4 regions of the Kitasatospora purpeofusca genome follow, and region 1 is predicted to be linked to each of the others. Evidence: riboswitches for the same ligand, from Rfam matches in the RefSeq annotation. Region 1 holds a riboswitch; each other region holds the start of a gene.
What was found. A riboswitch is a leader RNA that binds a small molecule or an ion and turns the genes downstream of it on or off. The one in region 1 is predicted to bind cobalamin.

Region 1 (4,574 bases):
CAGGTGAACCGGGCGAGCACCCGCTCCCGGCCCGCCGCGCCGAGCGCCGCGCGCAGCTCCGGGTCGTCCAGCAGCCGGCCGAGCGCCGTCGCGAGCGCGTCCGCGTCGCCCGGGGGCACCGCCAGGCAGCTCTCGCCGTCCGGCCCCGCCACCTCGGGGATCGCACCGCCGGTGGTGGCGACCAGCGGGGTCGCGGTGGCCATCGCCTCGGCGGCCGGCAGCGAGAAGCCCTCGTAGAGCGACGGCACGCAGGCGACCTCGGCCGAGCGGTAGAGGTCGACCAGCTCCCGGTCGGTCAGGCCGTGCCGGAACTCGATGTGCGGCTCCAGCCCGAAGGCGCGCACCGCGCGGGCGATCGGGCCGTCCTCCTTCTGCGGCTTGCCGACCACGACCAGGTGCGCGTCCCGTTCGGTGCGGACCTTCGCCAGCGCCTCGACCAGGTGCACCAGGCCCTTGAGCGGGACGTCGGCGCTGGAGGTGGTGACGATCCGTCCGGGCACCCGGGCGACCTCGTCCGACGGGGACCACAACCGGGTGTCGGCGCCGATCGGCACCACCGAGACGGCGCCCGGGGCGGCGCCCAGGTGCTCGGCGATCTCGCGCTCGGAGCTGCCGGAGACGGTGATGATGTGCTCCAGCCGGGCGGCGACCCGGCGCTGCATCCGGGTGAAGGCGTACCAGCGGCGCAGCGACAGCCGCTTCAACCGGCCGGGGGCGGCGTCCAGTTCGACCTGCCGGTCCACCGTGATCGGGTGGTGGATCGTGGTGACCAGCGGGAAGCCGTGCCGGGCCAGGCCGAGCAGGCCGTAGCCGAGCGTCTGGTTGTCGTGCACCACGTCGTAGCGGCCCCGGTGCCGGGCCAGGTACTGGCGGGCGCGCAGCGAGAAGGTCAGCGGTTCGGGGAAGCCGCCGGTGCGCATGGTGGCGTACTCCAGGACGTCCACCGCCCCCCGGTACTCCTCGCGCGCCGGGGTGCGGAAGGGGTCGTCGGCGCGGTAGAGGTCCAGACTGGGCAGCTCGACCAGCCGGACCGAACCCGGCCCCTCGACCTCGTCCAGGACGGGGTACGGCTGGGCGCCGATCACGTCCACGTGGTGGCCGAGCCGGGCCAGCTCACGGGAGAGGTGCCGTACGTAGACGCCCTGACCGCCGCAGAACGGGTCGCCGCGGTAGGAGAGCAGGGCAATCCGCAGCGGCTGCGCGGTCATCGTCGGCCCTCATCTCTGCTGCTGTCTGTGCTGCCGGTCGGTAAAGTAGATCAGGTTTCAGTGCGGTGTGGAGTTCACCGCTGACCCTGTGAACAATGAGAGACCTCGAAGATACCGGCCCGTAGCTTCCGCTCAGGATCCAGGGCTGGTGATTCGCGCCACGCCCGGGCGCCCCGCCCGGCCGACCGTGCCCGTCCGGAGCAGCCCCACCACTCTCGCGCCCGGGAGCGTCCTTGCCGTCACCGTCCTCACCTCCGCCCGCACCGCCCGCGCCGCCGGCGTCCACCCCCTCCGACACCCCCTCCGCCGCCCTCCCGCCCGGCGCCGCCCCGGCGCCCCTGCCGGCCGCCCCGATGGCACCGCCGCTGACCGCCCGGCAGGCCGAACGGCGGCGGCGGATCCTGCGGACCGCGACCGCGCTGGCCGCCCGCGGCGGCTACGACGCGGTCCAGATGCGGGAGGTGGCGGAGGGCGCGCAGGTGGCCCTCGGCACCCTCTACCGGTACTTCCCGTCGAAGGTCCACCTGCTGGTCGCGGTCATGCTGGAGCAGCTGCGCGGCCTCCAGGAGCAGGTCCGCCGGCACCCGCCGACCGAGCGCGAACCGGCGCCGCGGGTCGCCGAGACGCTGACCCGGGCGTTCCACGCGCTGCAGCGCGAACCGCTGCTGGCCGAGGCGATGGTCCGCGCGCTCTCCTTCGCCGACCGCTCGGTGGGCGCCGAGGTGGACCAGGTGTCCGCCGCCACCGGGCAGCTCATCCTGGACGCCATCGGGCAGTCCGGGCCGCCGACCGGGAGCCAGCGCGCCGCCGTCCGGGTGATCGAGCACACCTGGCACGCGGCACTGGTCGCCTGGCTCTCCGGCCGCGCCTCGATCGCCGAGGTCAGGGCCGACCTGCACACCGCCGCCCGGCTGCTGGACCTGCCCTGAGGCCGGCCCCGGGACCGGTCCGCCGCCGGCCCGGCGGGCGGGCGCCGAACTGGAACCTGTTCTCACCCCGGTCGGAGTGGAACGCCCGGACCGGCGGCTAGAGTCGACGGGCAGGACAACTCCATCCCGCTTCTCCTATTCCGGGGAAAGCCGGTGCGAATCCGGCGCTGACCCCGCAACCGTGAGCCCGGCGCCCGTCCGCCGGCGAGCCGGAGCACCCGGGGAGAGGCGAGCGGCCCATGCCGGGCGGACCACCGCCGGGCACCGTCGAGGTCCACGGAACGCCGGCCCCGGCCGGCACCGCTCATCGAAAGGCACAACTCCGATCATGCTGACCGCCGCCCGCGCGGGCGCCGCCGCCCTGGCCGCCGCGCTGCTCGCCGGCACCGCCGCCGCCACCCCGGCGTTCGCCGACATCCCGAGCCCCACCGCGAGCCTCGGCGCCGCTCCGCTCCCCGAGGGCCTGTACGGCAAGGGCGACCCCACCTACGACGCGGTGTGGCGGCAGTCCCTCGCCCTGACCGCGCTGACCACCGCCAAGGTGACCCCGGCCGACTCGGCCGTCGCCTGGCTGACCGGGCAGCAGTGCGCCGACGGCGGCTGGCCCTCGTACCGCGCCGACACCGCGACCGCCTGCGACCCGGCGTTCGAGGACAGCAACGCGACCGCGCTCGCGATCCAGGCGCTGACCACCCTCGGCGGGCACCAGGACGCCGTGGACAAGGGCGTCCAGTGGCTCAAGGCCAACCAGAACGCGGACGGCAGCTGGGCCTACAACCCCGGCAACCCGGGCGACGCCAACTCCACCGGCCTGGCCGTCAACGCCCTGATCGCCACCAGGAACGACCCGGCGGGCGTCGCCAAGGCCGGCCGCAACGCCTTCGACGGGCTCGCCGTCTTCCAGCTCGGCTGCGCCGCCCCCGCCGACCAGCGCGGTGCCTTCGTCTACCAGACCGCCCCGGCCGGCGCCCCCGCCGCCGAGCCCAACGCCCTCGCCAGCGGCCAGGCCTCGCTGGCCGCGGCCGGCGGGAAGCTGCCGGTCGCCAACGGCAACCGGACCGACGCCGCCCCCAAGGCCCTGGCCTGCGCCGACGGCGGCGCCACCGCCACCGCCGTCCCCCGGGCCGACTCCGGCGAGGCGGCCGGCGCCTACCTCACCGAGCAGCTCGCCGCGGGCGGCCAGCACCTGACCCTGACCCTGGCCGGCGCCGCGCCCACCCCCGACTACACCGCCACCGCCTGGGCGGCGCTCGGCCTGGTCCAGGGCGAGCACCCGCAGCAGGCCGCGGGCGCTGTCGACTGGCTGGCCAAGGAGGGCGGCAACTGGACCAAGGGCGGCACCGACGCCGCCGCCACCGCCACCCTGGTGCTGGTGGCGCAGGCCGCTCAGCGCGACCCGGCCGCCTTCGGCGGGGCCGACCTGGTCAAGCAGCTGACCGCGCTGGGCCCGGCGCCCAAGGCCGTCGGCGCCCCGTCCGCCAGTGCCTCCGCCTCGGCCTCGACCTCGGCCGGGAAGGACAAGGACAGCGGCATCGGCAAGTTCTGGCTGCTCGGCGTCGGCCTGCTGATCGGCATCGGCGGCGGGCTGGTGCTCAGCCTGCAGCGCAAGCGCGGCGCGAAGCTGTGACCCCTCCCGGCCGGGACCGGGAACCGCGTCCGACCACGGCCCCGGTCCCGGCCGCTGCCACCCCCGTCACCACCACCGCCGCCGGGGACAGGGCGGCGGCCCGGCGGCGGGTGGCGCGGGCCGCCCTGCGCTTCCTGGCCGGGGCGGTCGCCGGACTGCTGATCGTGCTCCTGCTCGGCGCCGCGCAGGCGCAGGCCGCCGGTTACCGGTACTGGTCGTTCTGGCGCTGGTCCGACGGCGGCTGGGCGTACCAGCAGCAGGGCCCCGCCGTGCACGTCCCGGCGGACGGCGAGGTCGAGGGCTGGCGGTTCGCCGTCAGCCCCGACGGCGGGCAACAGGCCGCCCGGCCCGGTCCGGCCGGGGACTTCGCCGCCCTCTGCGCCGGTACGCCCGCCGAGGCCGGGCGCAAACGGGTCGCCGTGGTGCTGGACTTCGGCGGCCCCGCCGACGCGCCCGCCCGCGAGACCCCGCCGGAGCCCCGGACCGCCTGCGCCGTCGTGCCGAACCGGGCCAGCTCGGCGGAGGTCCTGGCCACCGTCGCCCCGCCGCTGCGGTACGACACCAACGGGCTGCTCTGCGCCATCGCGGGCTATCCGCGCACGGGCTGCGGCGAGCAGCTGGGCGGCGCGGACCGGCCGGCCGGCACGGCCGCCCCCTCGACCGGTGCCGGACCCGCCGACGCCACCGGCGCGACCGCGGCCGGGGCCTCCCCCGGTGCCGCCGGACCCGCCCTCGGGGTCGGCGCCGGTCTGGCCCTCGTCCTCGCCGTGGCCGCGGGCGCCCGTTGGCAGTCGCGCCGCCGACGATGAG
Region 2 (4,574 bases), 3.6 Mb from region 1:
CCGAGGTACACCCGGGGGGTGAAGCGGACCTCGGTGCCGGCCGTGAGGGTGCCCCGGTCGGCGCGGGCCAGTCGGCGGGTGACGCCCTGTTCGTCGCGGTGCAGGACCTCCTCGACGACGGCGTGCCCGTCCTCGCCCCACTCGACGGCCCAGCGGCCGGGACGCTCGCTGGCCGCGCTCCGGGTGAAGGTGATCCGACCGGCGCCCAGGCTCTGGACCACGACCGGACCGGACCGCTCCCGGGCGGCCCCGGCCGGGCGGACCATCCGCTCCGAGGCCCGGCGGCCGATCACCAGGACGGCCGCCCCGGTGCCGACCGCGGCGGCCGCCACGGTGGCCGCGATTCCCCAACGCATACTCGCTCCCCGCTGCTCGGTTCTGGGCCGACCGGTGTCCGGACCCACGTCACAGCCCAGTCCACTGGCCGGGACCCGGCCGGGCCAGCAGGACACGGCCGTACGGGTTGCCACGTGAGGAAGGTCGCACCGGGTCCGTCGGAACGAGACTGCCAGAACGGACGGGTCCTCACACGGGGATCGCGGGCTCCCGTCGGGCGAGCAGCTCCCAGAAGCGACCGGCCGGCGGGACCACCGCGTCGGACGGCGCGGCCGCCCCCTCGGCGGGCCCCCAGCCGCCGGCCCCCCAGTGGGCGGGCACCTGCCGCTCCTCCTGGAGCACGGGCAGCACCGCGTCGAGGTCCGCCCGGTCCACCGGCACGATCCGGACGATCGCGCCGGCCTGCGCCTGCCAGCGGCCCTCGACGCAGCGCCGCAGCCGCCGGTCCAGCTCCTCCCGGCGGCCGGTCGCGGCGACCAGCTCCCGGAGGGTCAGGCCCAGCACGTGCGCGAGCGCGGCCGTCGGCCCGGCGTCGCCGTCCCACCACCCGGTGGCCTCGGCCCGCCGGTACTCCCCGGCCGGGACGCCGATCCGGCGGGCCGCGCCGTCCGGGCTCAGCTCACGGGCGAGCCGGAATTCCCGCAGGCTCGCCGGGCGGACGCCCATCAGCCGCTCGGGCGGGCACCACAGCGCCCGGGCCAGCGCGAGGAACTCCTCCTCGCCGGGGGGCGGCCCGCCGTTCTCCCAGCCGAGGACGTGGGCCGGGAGCAGCCTGACACCGTGCGCGGCCATCCCTTCGGCGACCTGTTCCGGGGTCAGGCCGAGGGCGGCGCGGTGGGCGCGGACGGCGGCGGGCGAGAACGGCACCGGCGGCGGCGGGGCGGGCGGGGCCGACCGGGCCGGACGTGCGAAGAGGTGGGGGCGCTGGGGTCGCATGGGTCCCGACGCTAGGCGCGGCGCCGGGTGGTGCCCCAGCCGACGAACGCACGAAGCGGGCCGGGCGCGCCGCCCGGCGGGGGTGGAGGATCGCACAGCGGGGCGCGGTCCGGCGGCGGGCGGGCTCGGAGGTAGCGACGGGGGAACAGCGGGCGGCGGCGGGTGGCGGGGCGGGCGGCGGGGCGGGCGCCCGGACTGCTGTCAGCAGGGCTCCGGAAGGGCTCCGGCGTGTGACCAACCCCTCCGCGACCTCGGTTGACTCCCCCTTCGGGCCCGTGATGGGATCCTTCAGCCATTACGGAGGCAAGCAGAGGAAGCCGGTGCGAGTCCGGCGCGGTCCCGCCACTGTCACCGGGGAGCACGACCGGAGTTCAGCCACGGAGGGCCGTTTACGGCCGCCGGAAGGCCCGGGAGCGCGTCCGACCCGGGAGCCAGGAGACTCTCACCCCCGGTACGTCGATCCAGGGCGCGGACCCTGAGTGAGGACACGCACGCGATGCAGGCTGCCCCGCCGGGCCGGGACGTCCCCCCGAGCGCACCAGCGACCACGCCTCCCACCCTGCCCTGCGCCACGCCGTGCGCCCGCTGACCCGGGCCGCCGCGTTCGGCGCGGGCGCCGTCGCCGGGTACCTGGCCGACTCCCGGTTCGGCGACCCGCGCCGCGGCCACCCGGTGGCCGGCTTCGGCGGCGCCGCCGGCCGGCTGGAGCGGTTGCTGTGGCGCGACGACCGCGCCGTCGGCACTGCCTTCACCGCGCTGTGCGTGGGCACCGTCGCGGCCGGCGCGGTGGCCGCCGACCGGCTGCTGGGCCGCCGTCCGCTCGGCCGGGCCGCGCTCGCCGCCGCCGCGACCTGGACGGTGCTCGGCGGCACCTCGCTGACCCGGGAGGCCCGCACCGTCGGCCGCGCGCTGACGGCCGGTGACCTGACGGCGGCCCGGGAGCGGCTGCCGCACCTGTGCGGACGCGACCCGAGCGCCCTGGACGAGCAGCAGATCGCCCGCGCGGTGGTCGAGTCGGTGGCCGAGAACACCGCCGACGCCGTGGTCAACGCCCTGGTCTGGGGCGGCGTGGCCGGCACCCCGGGGCTGCTGGCCTTCCGCGCGGTGAACACCCTGGACGCGATGGTCGGTCACCGCTCGCCGCGCTACGCCCGGTTCGGCTGGGCCTCGGCCCGGCTGGACGACGTGGCGGGCTGGCCGGGCGCCCGGCTGACCGCGCTGCTGACGGTGGCCGCCGCCCCCGAACCGCGCACCGCCTGGCGGGTCTGGCGGCGGGACGGCTCCGCGCACCCCAGCCCCAATGCCGGCCAGGCCGAGTCCGCCTTCGCCGGCGCCGTCGGCGTCCGGCTGGGCGGGACGCTCCAGTACGGCGAGCGCACCGAGCACCGGCCGGTGCTCGGCGAGGAGCTGCGTCCGGTCGGGGTGGACGACATCGAGCGGGCCTGCGTGCTCTCGCGGCGGGTGGGCGCGCTGGCCCTGGGTACGACGGTCGCCGGGCACCTGCTGCTGCGGGCGGCTCTGATCAGGAAGCGGAGGGACCGGGCATGAGCAAGGCACTGCTGGTCGCCGGGACGACCTCGGACGCCGGCAAGAGCGTGGTCACGGCGGGCATCTGCCGCTGGCTGGCGCGGCAGGGGGTCGCGGTCGCGCCGTTCAAGGCGCAGAACATGTCGCTGAACTCCTTCGTCACCGCCGACGGCGCCGAGATCGGCCGCGCCCAGGCGATGCAGGCGCAGGCCGCCCGGGTCGAGCCGGAGGCGGCGATGAACCCGGTGCTGCTCAAGCCCGGCGCGGACGGCCGCAGCCAGGTGGTGCTGCTGGGCCGCCCGGTCGCCGAGGTCGGCGCGCTGGACTACCGCGAGCGCAAGCCGCTGCTGCTGGAACGGGCCCTGGAGTGCCTGGCGGACCTGCGCGCCCGCTTCGACGTGGTGGTCTGCGAGGGCGCGGGCTCGCCCGCCGAGATCAACCTGCGGGACCGGGACATCGCCAACATGGGCCTGGCCACCGCGGCCGGCCTGCCGGTCGTCGTGGTCGGGGACATCGACCGGGGCGGCGTGTTCGCGGCGATGTACGGGACGCTGGCGCTGCTGTCGGCGGAGGACCAGCGGCACGTGGCCGGCTGGTTCGTCAACAAGTTCCGCGGCGACGCGCGGCTGCTGGCCCCCGGGCTGGAGATGCTGCGCGAGCTGACCGGTCGTCCGGTGCTCGGCACCCTGCCGATGCTGCCGGACCTGTGGCTGGACGCCGAGGACTCGCTCGACCTGTCCACCGTCGTCGACCGGACGGCCGCGCGCGGCCCGCTGGGCGCCGACGTGCTGCGGGTGGCGGTGCTCCGCTTCCCCCGGCTGTCGAACTTCACCGACCTGGACGCACTCGCCCAGGAGCCCGGCGTGCTGGTCCGCTGGGCCACCCGGCCGGAGGAGCTGGCCGACGCCGACCTGGTGGTGCTGCCCGGCACCCGGGCCACCGTCTCCGACCTCGGCTGGCTGCGGGAGCGCGGCTTCGAGCCGGTGCTGAAGGCCCGGGCGGCGGCCGGACTGCCGGTGCTCGGCGTCTGCGGCGGCTACCAGATGCTGGCCGGCTCCATCGTGGACGAGGTCGAGTCGAAGGCGGGCCCGGTGGAGGGCCTCGGACTGCTGCCGACGCGGGTGCGCTTCGGGGTGGAGAAGGTGCTCGGACGGCCCGTCGGCGAGGCCTTCGGCGAGCGGGTCGAGGGCTACGAGATCCACCACGGGATCGTCACCGCGGAGGGCGGCGAGGCGTTCCTCGACGGCTGCCGGGTCGGCTCCGTCCTGGGCACCACCTGGCACGGCGCGCTGGAGAACGACGGCTTCCGGCGCGCGCTGCTGCGCGAGGTCGCGGCGGCGGCCGGCCGGGCGTTCGTCCCCGCGCCGGACATCTCCTTCGCCGACGCGCGGGAGGCCCGGCTGGACCGGCTGGGCGAACTGATCGAGGAACACGCCGACACCGACGCGCTGTGGAAGCTGATCGAGGGCGGGGTGCCGGCGGCCGGATCGCTGCCGCTCCTTCCGCCCGGAGCCCCTGGGGAGCATGCATGAGTGACGTCCGATACCCGTTCACCGCGATCGTCGGCATGGCCGACCTGCGGCTCGGCCTGCTGCTGAACGCGGTCTCCCCGGCGGTCGGCGGGGTGCTGGTGCGCGGGGAGAAGGGCACCGCCAAGTCGACCATGGTGCGCGCGCTGGCCGGGCTGCTGCCGTCCATCGCGACCGTCGACGGCTGCCGCTTCGCCTGCGACCCGGCCGGTCCCGACCCGCAGTGCCCGGACGGCGCGCACGACG
Region 3 (4,574 bases), 2.7 Mb from region 1:
ACTTCACCGTGCGCGGGAGCGACCCGTCGGTCTGGGCGACGAAGGCGCAGGAGGTGTTCGTGGACGCCGCGGCCGGGGAGGTCGCGCTCTCCTACGAGGTGCGAGCCCCCTACCTGCTCGACGCCCCGGCTGCTGCTGCCGCCGCCCCGGCCCCGGCCCTCGAACCTGCCGCCGCCCCGGCCCCGGCCCTCGAACCTGCCACCGGTACCGCGCCCGACGCCCTCGGCCGCCCCGCCCGGGTGAACATCGGCCGACTCCCGGACGGCACCTACCAGCTCGTCGACCTCACCCGCCCCGCCACCGTCACCACCTACGACGCGGCGGGCCGGGACGAGCTGGACTTCCGCACCCTGCCCGCCGACGCCCGCCCGGCCGCCTCGGCGACCACGGACTTCCCGGCGGCCACCGGTACCAGCGGCGCCACCGACGCCCACCTCAACTCCGCCGCCGTGTACGACTTCTACCGCGACCGCCTGGGCCGCAACGGGATCGACGGCAAGGGAGGACCGATCGTCTCCGTCGTCAATGTCACCAGCTTCGGCGAGCCCCTGGACAACGCCTACTGGGACGGCCAGAAGATGATCTACGGGGGCGGCACCGGCAACAACCGCCCGTTCTCCGCCGCGCGCGACGTGGCCGGCCACGAGATGACCCACGGCGTCGTCGAGCACACCGCGGACTTCGTCGACTTCGGCCAGTCCGGCGCCCTCGACGAGGCCGTCGCCGACTACTTCGGCAACGCCATCGAGGTGACCAGCCGAGGCATCCCGATGACCGACCCCAGGGCCGCGCTGCTCGGCGAGGACCTCTGCCGCACCGGCACCCCCGAGGCCTGCGCCGGCCGCAGGCTGGACGACCGCCGCACCACCGTCGCCGACTACCTCGGGGTGCCCGCCGGGGTCGACAGCGGCGGCGTGCACCTCAACTCCACCATCGTCTCGGGCGCGTTGTGGGACATCCGGCGCACCCTCGACCCGCTCCTCGCCGACCGCCTGGTCTACCGCGCGCTCGCCGAGTACCTCACCCCGCTGGACGACTTCGTCGACGCCCGCAACGCGGTGCTCGCCGCAGGCCGCGCGCTCGGTCTCGACCGTGCCCAACTCCGCACCGTGGCCGGGGCCTTCGACGCCCACGGGATCAAGGACGGCTGGCAGCGCCGGATCGGCGTGGACAGCCGGCCGCTGCTGCGCGAACTCTCCACCGAGAGCGTGGCACCGGATGTCGCCGCCGGCCGCTGGGTGGTGGCCACCGCGGGCAAGGGGGCCAAGGGCAGCATGGCCGTGTACACGGGCGCCGTCGTCGGCTCCGCCGAGCCCGCCCGGCTCAGCCCGGAGGACGGTCGCTCGCACGGCTGGCCCGCCACCGACGGCACGACCGCCGCGTGGGTGGCGATGGGGCCGGGGGCCGACGGGGCCTGGGGCATGGAGGTGCTGGCCCGGCCGCTCAACGGTGGCCCGGTGCGCAGCGTCCACCGCGGCCCGAACCAGTACCTCGGCGACGTCCGGGTCTCCGGCGGAGATGTCGCCTTCCTGATGTCGGACCACACGACCGGCCGCAGTGGGCCCGTACTCTCCCGAGACGGGGCCCCGGAGACGCTGATCGCGCTGCCCGAGGGCCACCAGGCCGCCGGTCTCGCGCTCCATGACGGCCTGCTCGCCTGGACCGAGAGCTGGCAGGTCGGTGAGCGGACGGTGAGCGCGCCGACCGTCTACTCGCTCGCCGCCGGCAAGGTCGTCGCCCAGTACGTGGTCGACGACGCGAACGCCACCGCCGGGACCTCGGTAGCCAGCCTCCGGATGGCCGGCGGCCGCCTGCTGTGGGTCGAGACGCCCTTCGACCGGACGAAGGGAAGCACGATCCGCTCCGGGGCGCTGGACGGCTCCGGCGTGACCGACCTCCTGCCTGCGGGCCCCCGACCCGGCACCGGCACCGGCACCGGCACCGGCACCGGCACTGGCGCCGAGCCGCGCCGGATTGCCGGCCTCACCGCCTCGGACCGGGCGGTCACCTTCGCCGAGGCCGCTCGCCAGGTGACGGGTGGCGTCAAGAACACCGACCTGCCCAAGCTCTGGCAGCTCCCGCTCACCGGCGGCACCCCCGAGCGGATGTCCTGCAACCGGGGCGGCCAGTACGCCCCGGTGGCCGACCGGGGCACCCGGGTGGTCTGGCTGGACGCCACGGCGGGCCGCACCGATCTGGTCGTGCGCGAGCGCGCGGCCGGCACCTGCTGACCGGAGGCGGCTGCCCCGGAGTCCGCACCAGGGCTCTCGACCCCGAAGCCCGGACCCCGTCCGCCCCGGTCTCCCGCCCGGTCGCCGCATCCCTGCGGCGGCCGGGCGGATCCTTGCCGTCACCGGGTCTCCGGACCCCGCCGTGGCAGCGCCGGTCCCGGACCGCCGCGGCGCGGCTCCCGGGCTGTCGCGCGCCGGGCACGGCGCCCCGGCCGCTGAGGTCCTGCCACCGCGCCCCCGCCCCGTCACCACGTCCCCGTCCTGCCGCCGTGCCCAGGCCTGCTGCCGTGCCACCGTGCCAGGTGCCGCTGCACCGATGGCGATCCGCCCTCGAACCGGCCTTGACCCCCTCTCAGCCGAGCCGACATCATGAGCCGTCATGTTCTGACTCCGCCGTCGGGGGAAGTCCGGTCGAATTCCGGCGCTGACCCGCAACGGTAGGCCGCCGACGGCAAGTCGGTGGCGAGCCCGAGTACCCGTCGGCGGAGGTGTGTGTCCCCTCCTCCCGTCGTGGTCTGCGGCCAGGGGCTCCCGGAGCCGTCGGGCAGCTCGCCCCGCACGGCCGCCGGTGGCCGCCCGTGCGCCCAGGCCCGGAAAGGCCTCGCATGTCCGCCTCCGCGCTCCGCCGCCGCCCGCTCCGCCTGCTCGCGATATCCGCGCTGGCCCTGACCGCCACCCTCCCGGCGGCCACCGCCGCCCGGGCGGCAGCCCCGGTCCCGGCCGTCACCGCCCCGGCTTCCTCGACCTCCGGCGACACCGCCTCCACCTACCGTCCGGACGCCGCGGCAGCCGGTTGGCTGGCCCGCCAGCTCGTCAACGGCGACCACTTCGAGTCGGTCTTCGACGGCACCGCCTACCCCGACCAGGGCCTCACCATCGACGCCGTGCTCGCCTTCGCCGCCGCCGGCAGCGCCGACCAGGCCGCCGCCCGCGCCACCGCCTGGCTCGCCCGGCCCGACATCCTGAGCGGCTACCTCGGCGACGGCACCACCGAGGCCTACGCCGGTGCCACCGCCAAGCTCCTGCTGGCCGCCGAGGTGCGCGGCACCGCCCCGTCGGCCTTCGGCGGCGTCGACCTGCCCGCCCGACTGCGCTCCCTGCTGACGCCGAGCGGCCGCTTCTCCGACCGCTCGCAGTGGGGCGACTACAGCAACGCCTTCGGCCAGTCCCTGGCCCTGATCGCCCTCCAGCGCACCCCCGGTGGCGCCCCGGCCTCCGCCGTCGACTTCCTGGCCGCCGCCCAGTGTGCCGACGGCGGCTTCCCGATCGCCTTCGGCCAGCCCACCTGCACCGCCGACACCGATGCCACCGCCCTCGCGGCCCAGGCCCTCGCCGCGACCGGCCGCAGTGCCAAGGCCAAGGCGGGCCTGGACTGGCTGACGGCCCACCAGAACACCGACGGCGGTTTCGCCGCGGCCGGTGCCACCACCTCCAACGCCAACAGCACCGGCCTGGCCACCTCCGCCCTGCTCCCCGGCGGCCGGTTCATCAGCGGCCTCAAGGGCTGGAGCAGCCTGGTGAAGCTCCAGCAGGGCTGCTCGGCCGACCCCGCCGTGCGCGGCGCCGTCGCCTATGACGCGAGTGGCTTCAACCCCGCGAACGCCACCCGGGCCACCGCTCAGGCCGTCCTCGGCCTCTCCGGTCAGGGCCTCGCCGGCCTCAGCGCCCACGGCGCCCGCCCGTCCGCCCCCACCCTGGCCTGCCCGGCCCCGGCCGCGCGCCCCTGACGGCCGCCCGTCCGTGACCCCGCACCGCCGCCCGCCGTACCCGAGGAGCACGCCCATGACCACCTCCGCCCGTCCCGCCCGCCGTACACTCGGCGCCTTCGCCGCCGCCGCGGCCCTCACCGCCGGCCTTCTCGGCGTCTCCACCGCGACCGCCCCGCCGGCCCGGGCCGCCGCCTGCACCGGCACCTCCGGCGTCACCGTGGTCGTCGACTTCACCGCCCTCGGTGGCGGCATCGAGACCGGCTGTGCTTCGGGAGACCCGGCCAGCGGCCTCGCCGCGCTGACCGGCGCCGGTTTCTCCTACTCCTTCCACCCGCGTTTCCCGGGCTTCGTCTGCAAGATCAACACCCTGCCGACGACCTGCACCAACCCCACCGGCACCGCCTACTGGTCGTACTGGCACGCCGCGCACGGCGGCCCGTGGTCCTACAGCAACCTCGGCGCGGGCTCCTACAACCCGGCTCCGGGCGAGGTCGAGGGCTGGTCCTTCGGCGCCGGTGCCCAGCCGGGCATCACCGCGCCCTGACCTCGGACCGGCTCGGCGGGTTCTCCGTACGGACGCTCGGCCGGGGGGTCGGCCGGGCGTTCCCACGGCGCTGCTACGGTGTTTTGCCCT
Region 4 (4,574 bases), 5.1 Mb from region 1:
TATCGGGGTTGCATCGAAGGGGGAGGCAGTCATGACCATCGCCATCGTCGGAGCCGGTCTCGGCGGCCTGGCACTCGCCCGGGTGCTGCACGTGAACGGCATCGACTGCGTCGTCCACGAACGCGAGTCGTCACGCCACGCGCGCGGCCAGGGCGGCATGCTCGACATCCACTCCGGCCAGCGGGCGCTGCGCGAAGCCGGTCTGATCGACGAGTTCTTCGCGATCGCCCGCGGCGAGGGCCAGGACATGCGCCTGCTGGAGCCGGACGGCACCCTGCTGCTCCAGGAGGACACGCCCGACGACGCCCCGCTCGCGCGGCCCGAGGTCGACCGCACCGATCTGCGCGACCTGCTGCTGGACTCCCTCCCCGAGGGCACGGTGCGCTGGGGGCGCGCGTACGAGTCCGCCGACGGCGGCCAGCTGCGCTTCGCCGACGGAAGCAGCGCGACGTACGAGCTGCTGGTCGGCGCGGACGGCGCGAACTCCCGGGTCCGCGCGCTGCTCACCGACGTCCGCCCGGAGCACACCGGCCACAACGTGGTCGAGGTCGGCATCCCCGACATCGACCGCACCCACCCCGACCTCGCGGCGATGGTCGGGCGCGGCACCTACTGGGTGCTCGGCGGCGCAGTGTCCCTGGCGGCGCAGCGCAACGGCGACGGCCGAGTCCGCATCGGCCTCGGTTTCTACGACACCGCCGAGGACTGGTTCGCCACCAGTGGGATCCCGTTCGACGAGCCGGCCGCCGCCCGCGCCAGGCTGATCGAGCTGCTCCCCGGCTGGGACCCGCGTTTCACCGCGCTGATCGCGGCCTGCGACGACACCGTCGTGCCGAGGTCGATCACCACCCTCCCGGTCGGCCTGACCTGGCCGTCGACGCCCGGCGTCACACTGGTCGGCGATGCCGCACACCTGATGCCGCCGGTGGGACAGGGCGCCAACATGGCGCTGCTCGACGGCGCCCTGCTCGGTCTCGCGCTCGCCGCGCACCCGGACGACCTCCCGGCCGCCGTGGCGGAGTACGAACGCGAGATGTTCGAACGCACCGCCGCTGCTGCCCGGATGTCCACGGAGATCCAGGCGATGCTGCGGGCACCGGACGCCGCCCGGAAGATGCTCGCGTTCTTCCAGCCCGACTGACAGCGGCCGACCGACGGCCGCTGACCGGCATCCGCCGAGCAGGGCCGGGAGCGCCCCGGCCGGCGGGACCTCGAAGCGCCCGTCGGTCCCGATCCGTGGACACCGCGGTGGAATCCGTCGCCCCGACCGGTGGTTTGCCTCTAGGCTGACCCCGTAGCTGGTTCGCCCTGCCCGCCAGGCAGGACGTCGTAAGAGGGAACCCGGTGACGCCTTCGACTGGCCAGTCCGGGACTGCCCCGCAGCGGTGAGTGGGAACGACCGCCGTCATACGCACTGGGTCCGAGCCGGGCCCGGGAAGCGACGGCCAGTAGGTGTCCGCCCTCGACGAGGGTGGGTGTGCCCGCGAGTCCGAAGACCTGCCCGCTGCCCGTCCGCGGAGGAACCGCGGGCGGCTGTCCGATGACCTCGAGGGCGGGTCGGCGACCACAGCAGGCGGTTGAGGCACGTCCGTTCGCGGCGGCCACCGTCCGGCTCGTCGTCCCTTCGCGCCCTCGTCCCGTCACCGGGCACTTGAGGAGCAAGACTCGCGAAGGAGAGTCCCTTGACAGCGAAGTCCGCAGCCGCGGCCACCCGGGCGACCGTGCACGGCTACCCCCGCCAGGGCCGGAACCGGGAGCTCAAGAAGGCGATCGAGGGCTACTGGAAGGGCACCGTCACCGCCGACGCCCTCCGGGACGCCGCCACCGAGCTGCGCCGGGAGAACTGGCGCCAGCTCGCCGACGCCGGGGTGCTCGAAGTCCCCACCGGTGACTTCTCGTTGTACGACCACGTGCTCGACACCACGGTCGCCGTCGGCGCGGTCCCGGCCCGCCACCGGGCCGCCGTCGACGCCGACCCACTCGACGGGTACTTCGCCATGGCGCGCGGCACCCAGGACGTCGCGCCACTGGAGATGACCAAGTGGTTCGACACCAACTACCACTACCTGGTGCCCGAGTTGGGCCCCGGCACGGTCTTCGTCGCGAACCCGGCCAAGGCGGTCGGCGAACTCGCCGAGGCGCTCGCGCTCGGCCACGCGGCCCGGCCGGTGCTGCTCGGCCCGGTCACCTACCTGCTGCTCGCCAAGCCCGCCCCCGGCGTGGCGGCGGACTTCGAGCCGATCACCCTGCTCGACCGGCTGCTGCCGGTCTACGCGGAACTGCTCTCCGCCCTGAAGGCCGCCGGCGCCGACTGGGTGCAGCTGGACGAGCCCGCCCTCGTCCAGGACCGCACCCCGGCCGAACTGAACACCGCCGCCCGCGCCTACCGCGAGCTCGGCGCCCTCACCGACCGGCCGAAGCTGCTGGTCGCGAGCTACTTCGACCGCCTCGGCGAGGCCCTGCCGGTGCTCGCCAAGGCACCCGTCGAGGGTCTGGCACTGGACTTCACCGGCCCCGCCGCCGCAAACCTGGACGACCTCGCCGCCGTCGGCGGCCTGCCGGGCAAGCGGCTGGTCGCCGGCGTCGTCGACGGCCGCAACATCTGGATCAACGACCTGGAGAAGTCGCTCGCCACCCTGGCGACCCTGCTCGGCCTCGCCGAGCGCGTCGACGTCGCACCGTCCTGCTCCCTGCTGCACGTGCCGATCGACGCCGCCCTCGAACGCGACGTCGACCCGCAGATCGCCCGCTGGCTCGCCTTCGCCCGGCAGAAGGCCACCGAGGTCGCCCTGCTCGCCCGCGCACTGCGCGAGGGCACCGGCGCGATCACCGCCGACCTCGCCGCCAACCGCGCCGACCTCGCCTCCCGGGCCGGCTCGCCGATCACCCGCGACCCGGCCGTGCGCGCCCGCACCGCCGCCGTCACCGCGGACGACGCCCGCCGCCCGCAGGCCTACCCGCAGCGCGCCGAGGCCCAGCGCGCCCGCCTCGGCCTGCCGCTGCTGCCGACCACCACCATCGGCTCCTTCCCGCAGACCACCGAACTGCGCCTCGCCCGCGCCGATCTGACGGCGGGTCGGATCGACGCCGCCGCGTACCGGGAGCGGATGGAGGCCGAGGTCCGCGAGGTGATCGCCTACCAGGAGAAGGCCGGCCTGGACGTCCTCGTGCACGGCGAGCCCGAGCGCAACGACATGGTCCAGTACTTCGCCGAGCAGCTCACCGGCTACCTCGCCACCCGCCACGGCTGGGTGCAGTCCTACGGCACCCGCTACGTGCGCCCGCCGGTCCTCGCCGGAGACATCTCCCGCCCGCACCCGATGACCGTCGACTGGTTCCGCTTCGCCCAGGACCTCACCGACCGCCCCGTCAAGGGCATGCTCACCGGCCCCGTCACCATGCTCGCCTGGTCCTTCGTCCGCGACGACCAGCCGCTCGGCGACACTGCCCGCCAGGTCGCCCTCGCCCTGCGCGACGAGGTCACCGACCTGGAGGCCGCCGGCGCCGCCGTCGTCCAGGTCGACGAACCCGCCCTGCGGGAGACCCTGCCGCTGCGCGCCGCGGACCGCCCGGCGTACCTGGACTGGGCCACCGAGTCGTTCCGGCTGGCCACTTCGGGCGTGCGTGCGGACACCCAGGTGCACACCCACATGTGCTACGCCGAGTTCGGCGCGATCATGAGCGCGATCGAGGAGCTCGACGCGGACGTGATCTCGCTGGAGGCCACCCGCTCCCACATGCAGGTCGCAGGTGAACTCGCCGCCGCCGGCTACCCGCGCGAGGTCGGACCGGGTGTCTGGGACATCCACTCCCCGCGGGTGCCGAGCACCGAGGAGGCCCTCGCCCTGCTGTGGGCGGGCCTGGCCGCGATCCCGGCCGAGCGGCTCTGGGTCAACCCCGACTGCGGGCTGAAGACCCGCGGCTGGACGGAGACCCGCGCCTCGCTGGACAGCCTGGTCGGCGCCGCCCGCCGGCTGCGCGAGGAACTCGCGGGCTGAGCCGACCGACCCGCCCCGCCCCGGTCGTCGCGGACCGGGGCGGGGCGGAGCGGGCGCGCGGTCAGGGCCGACCGGGGCGGGCGCGGTCAGTCCTCGGTGCGGCGCAGCAGATAGGTATCCATGATCCACCCCTTGCGCTCGCGGGCCTCCGCGCGCAGCCGGGCGATCTCCGGCGCCTTCTCGCCGAGCGGGCCGGAGACCAGGATCTCGTCCTCGCCGCCCAGGTAGGCGCCGTAGTGGATGTGCACGCCCTCGGGCTCGATCCGGTCGAAGGCGGCCTGCCCGTCGAGCATCACCACCGCGTCCTCGGACCCCGGCGGGAAGCCCTCGGCGGCCAGCCGGCGCGCGGTGGTGATCCGCACCGGACGGCCGACCCGGGTGAGGGTGGTGCGGTGCCGGGCGGCGAGCACCGAGACGCTGCTGATGCCCGGCACCACCTCGTAGCTGAACGCGCCGGGTTCGGCCGCCAGCACCTCGTCCAGCACGGCGGTCACGCTGTCGTACAGGCTGGGGTCGCCCCAGGCCAGCAGCGCGCCGGTGCCGTCCGGGCCCAGTTCCTCGCCGACGAGCCGGCCG

Region 2: it holds a riboswitch for cobalamin, as region 1 does, so the genes downstream of both, OG715_RS30480 (cobalamin biosynthesis protein) here and OG715_RS14735 (prenyltransferase/squalene oxidase repeat-containing protein) in region 1, are expected to answer to the same signal.
Region 3: it holds a riboswitch for cobalamin, as region 1 does, so the genes downstream of both, OG715_RS02975 (prenyltransferase/squalene oxidase repeat-containing protein) here and OG715_RS14735 (prenyltransferase/squalene oxidase repeat-containing protein) in region 1, are expected to answer to the same signal.
Region 4: it holds a riboswitch for cobalamin, as region 1 does, so the genes downstream of both, metE (5-methyltetrahydropteroyltriglutamate--homocysteine S-methyltransferase) here and OG715_RS14735 (prenyltransferase/squalene oxidase repeat-containing protein) in region 1, are expected to answer to the same signal.

The regions. Positions count from the first base shown of each region.
Region 1 covers NZ_CP108561.1:3,392,219-3,396,792, forward strand. The annotation lists gene OG715_RS14725 (glycosyltransferase family 4 protein) at 1-1,208, opposite strand, end outside; gene OG715_RS14730 (TetR family transcriptional regulator) at 1,442-2,137, shown strand; cobalamin riboswitch at 2,254-2,378, shown strand; gene OG715_RS14735 (prenyltransferase/squalene oxidase repeat-containing protein) at 2,466-3,764, shown strand; gene OG715_RS14740 (SCO2322 family protein) at 3,875-4,573, shown strand; gene OG715_RS14745 (CbiQ family ECF transporter T component) at 4,570-4,574, shown strand, end outside.
Region 2 covers NZ_CP108561.1:6,950,635-6,955,208, reverse strand. The annotation lists gene OG715_RS30490 (alpha/beta hydrolase family protein) at 1-356, opposite strand, end outside; gene OG715_RS30485 (helix-turn-helix domain-containing protein) at 526-1,272, opposite strand; cobalamin riboswitch at 1,535-1,733, shown strand; gene OG715_RS30480 (cobalamin biosynthesis protein) at 1,849-2,820, shown strand; gene OG715_RS30475 (cobyric acid synthase) at 2,817-4,331, shown strand; gene OG715_RS30470 (putative cobaltochelatase) at 4,328-4,574, shown strand, end outside.
Region 3 covers NZ_CP108561.1:647,702-652,275, reverse strand. The annotation lists gene OG715_RS02980 (M4 family metallopeptidase) at 1-2,231, shown strand, start outside; cobalamin riboswitch at 2,609-2,729, shown strand; gene OG715_RS02975 (prenyltransferase/squalene oxidase repeat-containing protein) at 2,837-3,958, shown strand; gene OG715_RS02970 (flagellar hook-length control protein FliK) at 4,014-4,484, shown strand; gene OG715_RS02965 (hypothetical protein) at 4,573-4,574, opposite strand, start outside.
Region 4 covers NZ_CP108561.1:8,506,793-8,511,366, forward strand. The annotation lists gene OG715_RS37025 (FAD-dependent oxidoreductase) at 32-1,141, shown strand; cobalamin riboswitch at 1,283-1,519, shown strand; gene metE (5-methyltetrahydropteroyltriglutamate--homocysteine S-methyltransferase) at 1,683-3,998, shown strand; gene cobF (precorrin-6A synthase (deacetylating)) at 4,085-4,574, opposite strand, start outside.